Regions from separate parts of the Trujillonella humicola genome, predicted to be linked through region 3. Evidence: predicted binding sites of a transcription regulator. Region 3 holds the regulator's gene; each other region holds the start of a gene.
The links. The regulator LexA, encoded in region 3, represses DNA repair genes until DNA is damaged. The targets are predictions, from matches to a motif close to TCGAACANNTGTTCGA.
Positions count from the first base shown of each region.

Region 1: the regulator LexA is predicted to act here: its motif matches at 801-816, upstream of ACK586_RS17965 (HNH endonuclease signature motif containing protein).
Region 2: the regulator LexA is predicted to act here: its motif matches at 1,505-1,520, upstream of dinB (DNA polymerase IV).

Region 1 covers NZ_JBJNRJ010000041.1:2,294-4,558, forward strand. Annotated here, with positions in the region: gene ACK586_RS17960 (alpha/beta fold hydrolase) at 1-541, shown strand, start outside; gene ACK586_RS17965 (HNH endonuclease signature motif containing protein) at 834-2,051, shown strand; gene ACK586_RS17970 (ABC1 kinase family protein) at 2,164-2,265, shown strand, end outside.
Region 2 covers NZ_JBJNRJ010000045.1:10,466-12,730, forward strand. Annotated here, with positions in the region: gene ACK586_RS18880 (DUF3040 domain-containing protein) at 1-14, opposite strand, end outside; gene dinB (DNA polymerase IV) at 233-1,462, opposite strand; gene ACK586_RS18890 (BatC protein) at 1,711-2,037, shown strand.
Region 3 covers NZ_JBJNRJ010000032.1:366-2,630, forward strand. Annotated here, with positions in the region: gene ACK586_RS15755 (LysM peptidoglycan-binding domain-containing protein) at 1-95, opposite strand, end outside; gene lexA (transcriptional repressor LexA) at 659-1,435, shown strand; gene ACK586_RS15765 (SMP-30/gluconolactonase/LRE family protein) at 1,471-2,265, opposite strand, start outside.

The sequences.
Region 1 (2,265 bases), on a different contig from region 3:
CGGCGAGCCGCCGCACCCGATGGACGTCGCCCAGTTCGCCGACGCCGTCGTCCAGTGGGTGGCCGCCGCCGGCCTGCACCAGGTCGTCCTCGTCGGGCACTCAAGCGGCACCCAGGTCGCTGCTCACGTGGCTGTCCGGGAGCCGGCGGTGAAAGCCCTCGTGCTCGCCTCCCCGACGATCGACCCGGCCTTCCGCAGCCTCCGCAAAGTCCTCCTCGCCTGGCGGCGCAACCACGCGCTCGAGCCGCCCGACCTCGACGCGCAACACGCCCCCGAGCGCAAGCGCGCCAGCCTGCGCCGGGTCCGGCATGCGCTGGGCGTCCACCTCGCCGACCGCCTCGAGGAGACCGTCGCGCGGGTCCCCCAGCCGGTGCTCGTCCTCTACGGCGACACCGACCGGCTCTGCACCGAGGCCTGGGCCCGCGAAGTCGCCGCCAGAGCACCCGACGGCCGCTTCCGCACCCTCCCCGGCGCGCACAGCTTCGTCTGGACCTCGCCCGCCGCGTGGTCCGCACCCATCGAGGAACTCGCCCGCGGCTGATCGGCCCAGGACCCCGGTCGTGGGCGCAGCGGGCATGCCGCGCTCCTGGCGTGGTGGCTCACGGCCGATCCGTCGAGGGCGCTGGAGGTCGGACCGGCAATGCCCACCGGGTCAGCGCACGGACGCGAAGCTGAGGACGACGTCCGCACCGGCCTTCCGAGCGGCTTCGGAAACCGCTCGTCAAGAGGCCGAGTGAGAACTGTGGACAGGCCATTGACCTGGGGATTCATACGGCGGAGCCCACCGTGATCCGGTATCCTCGAACACAGGTTCGAAGAGTCGAGGAGGGGTCATGCGCGAGCTGCAGACTGCACTCGACGCTCTCGCCGTCCTGGACCTCGACGAGCTCCCCGACGGGGTGCTGTTGGAGCACCTGCGGGAGGTTCTCGCGGCCGCCAACCGGCTGACCGCCCACGCCACCCGTGTGACCCGCCGCGCCGACGTCCGTGCCGCGTGCGAGTACGACGGGGCGAAGACGATGCAGTCCTGGCTGCGCGGACATGCGCGGGTCTCCGGTTCCCTGGCCAGGGACCTCGTGACTCGCGGTCGGCTCCTGGAGCAGCTCCCGGCCACCGAGCGGGCGTTCGCCGACGGCGCCCTGGGCGCGGACCAGGTCGAGGTGATCGCCGAGATCGCGAAGCCTGCCAACCTCGAGCTGGCCGCGGAGCAGGGCATCGACGTGGCCGCGGTGGAGACCGCCCTCGTCGAGCTGGCCTGCCGGGGCACCCACCGGGAGCTGCAGATCGCCGTCGGCGAGTACCTGGCCAAGCTCGACCCCGACGGCCCCGAACCCGACCCCACCGAGGAACGCTCACTCACCCTGGTGCAGCACCCCGACGGCTCCTGGACCGTCGGCGGCACCCTCGATGCGGTCGGCGGGCAGAAGGTCGCCACCGCGCTCGAGTCCATCGCCGCCGCCGGCCGCTGTGCCGCGGACAACCGCAGCCGCGCCCAGCGCACCGGCGACGCCCTCGTGCAACTCGCCGACCTGGCGCTGGCCTCCGGCCAGCTGCCGGTCCTGCGCACCGTCAAGCCCCACGTCATCGCCACGATCGGCCTCGAGGACCTGGTCCAGCCCGGCACCGGGCCGGCCGCCGCCGACACCGGCCTCGGCGCCGCTCTCTCCGCCGCCCGCACGCGCTGGCTCGCCTGCGACGCCACCCTGACCCGGATCGTCCTGGACCCCGACGGGCTGCCGGTCGACGTCGGCCGCGAGCAGCGGATCGTCCCGGCCCACATCCGCAAGGCCGTCGAACTCCGCGACCGGCACTGCGTGTTCGCCGGCTGTGAAGCACCCCGCTGGTTCTGCGACGTCCACCACCTGGTCCACTGGGCCCACGGCGGCACGACCTCGGCGGAGAACTCCGGGCTGCTCTGCGAACGCCATCACACGAAGGTCCACCACGGGTATCGCGTAGAACGCGACGACACCGCCCCGCCCGGACAGCGATGGCGCACCTACCGCCCCGACGGCACCGAGATCGTCATCTCCGCGCCGCTGCGCACCTGACCGCACGATGCACCCACCCACCCCACGAGCCCGACCGGCCGCGGGGCACGGGTGCGCCCGGCGCAGCGACGACACCGGACCGCTGCGGCGTCCGACCTCAGGGGATCCACGCATGCCGCTGGACCGCCAGACCCGCCCGGCGCCGACCCGCCGCTACGGAGCGCCGGTGGACTCCCCGGACAGCGGCAGGCCCCCGCGCAGCCGCCTCGCCCGC
Region 2 (2,265 bases), on a different contig from region 3:
TCGGAGAGCGGCACCGAGACCTCCATGTGGGCGGAGCCAAGGCCGTCGGAGGCTCCCGCCGACGGTGACACCGAGGATACGAGCCGTTTGCGGGGCGCGAAAGGCGAGTCGTCGCCGACCCGCCGCCCGTGCCCCGCAGATCACTCCCGGGGGTGCCTCGGAGCCTTCCCAGGAGTACCCGCGACCTCGTCGCGGACACCTCGGCAGGCCCTCCGGGTGTGCGGCCGTGTCCTCACCGGTTGGGACGAGCGGAGGGCGTCCGCGGTTCCCGGGCACCCGGCGCGCTCCTCCCCCCGGCGCGCCCCTCCCCCGCGCGGTGCAGCAACGTGGCCGGGCGCACCGCCCCGGCGCCGAACCGGCGGGCGGCGCGGTCGGCGGCGAGCTCGGCGTCGCGGCGGCCGTGCTCGCGGGCGCCGAGCTCCAGCTGCCGGGGGGCGGAGCCGGCGTCGACCAGCCGCTCGGCGCGCACCCCGACCAGCCGGATCCGCGCCCGCTCCAGCCCGAGGGCGTCGAACAGCGCCCGGGCCGTGTCGTACAGCTCCTGCCCCACGTCGGTGGGCACGTCGAGGGTGCGGCTGCGGGTGATGGTGGTGAAGTCGGCGAACCGGACCTTGATGCTGACCGTGCGCGCCAGCCACCCGCCGCTGCGCAGCCGGCCGGCGGTGCGCTCGGCCAGGCGCAGCAGTTCCCGGTGGATGACGGCGGGGTCGTCGACGTCGGTGCCGAAGGTCTCCTCGTGCCCGGTGGACTTCTCCGGCTCGTCGGGCACCACCCGGCGGGGGTCACGACCCCAGGCCAGCTCGTGCAGGTGGCTGCCCGCCGCCTGGCCGACCGCCCGCTGCAGGGTCCGGGCCGGCACGTGCGCCAGGTCGCCGACGGTGCGCAGCCCCAGCCGCAGCAGCACCTCCTCGGTCTTCGCGCCCACCCCCCACAGCGCGCCGACCGGCAGCGGGTGCAGGAAGTCCATGACCTCGGCGGGGCGGACCACCCGGAGCCCGTCGGGCTTGGCGGAGGTGGAGGCGAGCTTGGCGACGAACTTGGTGGGGGCCACGCCCACCGAGCAGGTGATGCCCTGCTCGTCGAAGACCCGCGCCCGCAGGTACTCCCCGATCTGCGCGGCGTCGCCCAGCCGGCGACCGGCGCCGGAGACGTCGAGGAAGGCCTCGTCCATCGACAGCGGTTCCACCAGCGGCGTGACCGACCGGAACAGCGCCATGACCGACCGGGAGACCTCCGCGTAGAGGGCCAGGTCCCCCGGCAGGACCGTGGCGGTCGGGCACAGCCGCAGCGCGCGGGCGGTGGGCATGGCCGCGTGCACCCCGTAGCGGCGCGCCTCGTAGGTCGCCGAGGTGACCACGCCCCGGTTGCCCGGCCCGCCGACGATCACCGGCGTCCCGGCCAGCTCCGGCCGCCGGCGCACCTCCACGCTGGCGAAGAAGGCGTCCATGTCCACGTGCAGCACGGGGCACCCCGCTGCCCGTCCGCCCACCACGACCCCCTCCCCTCGAACGCGTGTTCGACCCGACGGGAGGACGGTACGTCCTCCCGTCGGCCTCCTGCGCGTCGTGCGGCGTGTCGTGTCCGAGCCGTTGCCCGGCCGGTCCCGTGCCGGATCTCCGCTGGTCCAGGCCGGTGTGTGAGAGCAGGATGATCGAGGTAAGGGACGCTCGGCGGACCACCGTCCGGTGGCCCACGACCGATGGGAGCAGCATGGCGCTCGACGACGACGACATGACCAGCACGGAGGGCCCGGCCGACGGCGGGGCGGCCGGTGGCGGCTCGGACGGTGGCGCCGACGGCGGTGCCGACGGCGGCGCGGGCCACGGCCCGTCCGACGGCGGGGCGGCCGGTGGCGGTTCCGACGGCGGCGCCGACGGCGGAGCGGATGGCGGTGCGGATGGCGGTGCGGATGGCGGTGCGGATGGCGGTGCGGACGGCGGCGCCGGTCACGGCCCGTCCGACGGCGGAGCGGCCGGTGGAGGTTCCGACGGCGGCGCCGACGGCGGTGCCGACGGCGGCGCGGACGGTTCGGCCTGAGCTCCGACCCCGCCCGTGCGGGCCGGCCGGTCCTCGACCGGCCGGCCCTGCGCCGGTGCACCACCCTGGACCCGGAGGTCTTCGCCGCCGAGTACTGGGCCCGCCGGCCGCTGCTCACCCGCGCCGCCGACAGCGGGGTCGACTTCTCCGACCTGCTCGACCTCCCCGCCGTCGACGAGCTGCTGTCGCGGCGGGGGCTGCGGACCCCGTTCCTGCGCATCGCCAGGG
Region 3 (2,265 bases):
CCGCCGGCGAGCTCGAGCCCGCTGCCGCTCCCCAGCACCGCGGACAGGACGAGCAGCGCGAGTGCGGACGCCGCGACGGCCAGCGCTGTCAGCACGACCCGCCCACGCCGGGTGAGTCGCAGCGGCCCGTTCCCGCACGGCGCGGGAACCCGCCGGCCCGATCGCACCCGCCCGGCGCCGGTCGCCGCCGCCCACGGAACGGGCCGCGCGGCCGGCCGCACGGTGTCACGGCGCGGCGGCGGCGCGCCTCCCGGGCGGACGCGCGACCGGACCGCCGCGCGTTCGCTCCCCGGTCGCCCGGGCCCGGCGACCCCCGAACCGGGCCCACCCTGCCGGCCGGACGGGACTGCACCTCCGCCGTGCAACCGTCCGCAGACCCCTGCCTCGCGCACCGTGCCCACTCCCGCGCCTCCTCCACGACGGCCACCGCGCACCGGCGGCCCATCGAACAGCCGTTCGAATCGAACGTCTGTGCGATGTCTACCGCACCCCGCCGACAGGAGCGAGCCCGACACGGTCGACTTCGAACATGTGTTTGAGAAGCCGGCCCGAACGCGCTACCGTCCGGGCACGCCTCCGGAACGGCCGGGCGAGGACCGCGGCCGGGCGAGCGGGGCGGACGGACGAGCCGTCACCGGACGGCCGGCGAGGAGGAGACGTGGCGGGCAGCAGCGGGACGTCGGGGGGGCGCGGCGGGTCGCGCCGCGCGGGCGGCACGGCGACCGGCACGCCGTCGGCCCCCACCGCGGAGGTCCGGACCTTTCCGGACCGGGGCGAGGCCGGCGATGGTCTGACCCAGCGGCAGCGGCGCGTCCTGGAGGTCATCCGCGACTCGATCGACCGCCGCGGATACCCGCCGTCCGTACGCGAGATCGGCGAGGCGGTGGGCCTCTCCTCGGCCTCCTCGGTCGCCCACCAGCTGTCGGTGCTGCAGAAGAAGGGCTGGCTGCGGCGCGACCCCAACCGCCCCCGCGCCCTCGACGTCCGGCTCCCCGGCGAGATCGCCGCCGCCGGTGCGGCCGCGCCGCCTCCGCCGGTCGCCGAGGACGCCGCGAGCCCGGCGCCGACCTACGTGCCGCTCGTGGGCCGGATCGCCGCCGGCGGTCCCGTGCTCGCCGAGCAGGCGGTCGAGGACGTCTTCCCGCTGCCCCGCGAGCTGGTCGGCGAGGGCACGCTCTTCATGCTCAAGGTGAGCGGCGACTCGATGGTGGAGGCGGCCATCTGCGATGGCGACTGGGTCGTCGTCCGGCAGCAGCCGACCGCCGAGAACGGCGAGATCGTCGCCGCGATGATCGACGGCGAGGCCACGGTGAAGACCTACAAGCGCAAGGACGGCCACGTGTGGCTGCTGCCGCACAACCCGGCCTACGAGCCCATCCCCGGCGACGACGCGACGGTGCTCGGCCGTGTGGTGACGGTGCTGCGCCGCGTCTGACCTGGAGCCCGGCCGGGTGAGGTCCGGCGCTGGGGTCAGCTGCGGGTCGGCCCGGCCGGCGGCGTGCTCCGGCGGCGTCGCCGGCCCACGAGCCACATGATCGCGGTCGCCAGGGCGGCGGCGAGGAGACCGGCCGTGAGCGGGGAGACGCCGTCCTCGGTCTCGGTGAGGACGTCGGCCAGCGAGCCGTCCGGCGCTCCGGTGGCGCCGGCCGGCGCGGTCGTCGTCGGCACCGGGACGACGCTGACGACGCTCGGGAGCCCCTCGCTGGCCACGACGACCGCGGTCCCGTCGGCGGAGAAGCTGATCGCCTCGCCCTGCGGAGACTCGGGCAGAGCGACGCGGACCGGATCGCCCGCCAGCGCCCCGACGACGTCGGAGCCGGTCAGCGGCCACACGTAGGCGTCGGTGTACGTGCGCAGCGCCAGGGCGGAACCGTCCGCGGCAACCGCGCCGCCGGTGACCAGCAACTGACCGGCCCGGCCCACCGGCCCGCCCGGGGTGCCGGTCAGGGTGAGGTCCACCGAGGCGACCTCGACCAGCCCGACGGTGCCGTTGGGCTCCAGTGCAGCCACCGGCCGGAAGACGTCGCTGGAGCCGAGCACCTCCTTGGTCACGATGTAGGGAGTGCCGTCGGGGGCCAGCAGCAGCGCCTCGGCGTCGTGCGGGCCGTCGGGGTAGGTCAGCCGGTGGACGGCGGTGGAGCCGTCCGGGCGCAGGGCGATCAACGCGACCGTCTCGCGGGTGCCGGTGTTGTCCCCGGTGTCGGCCAGCCAGACCGTGCCGTCCGTCCCGACCGCGAGGTCCTCGGGGTCGAAGGGATCCACGTC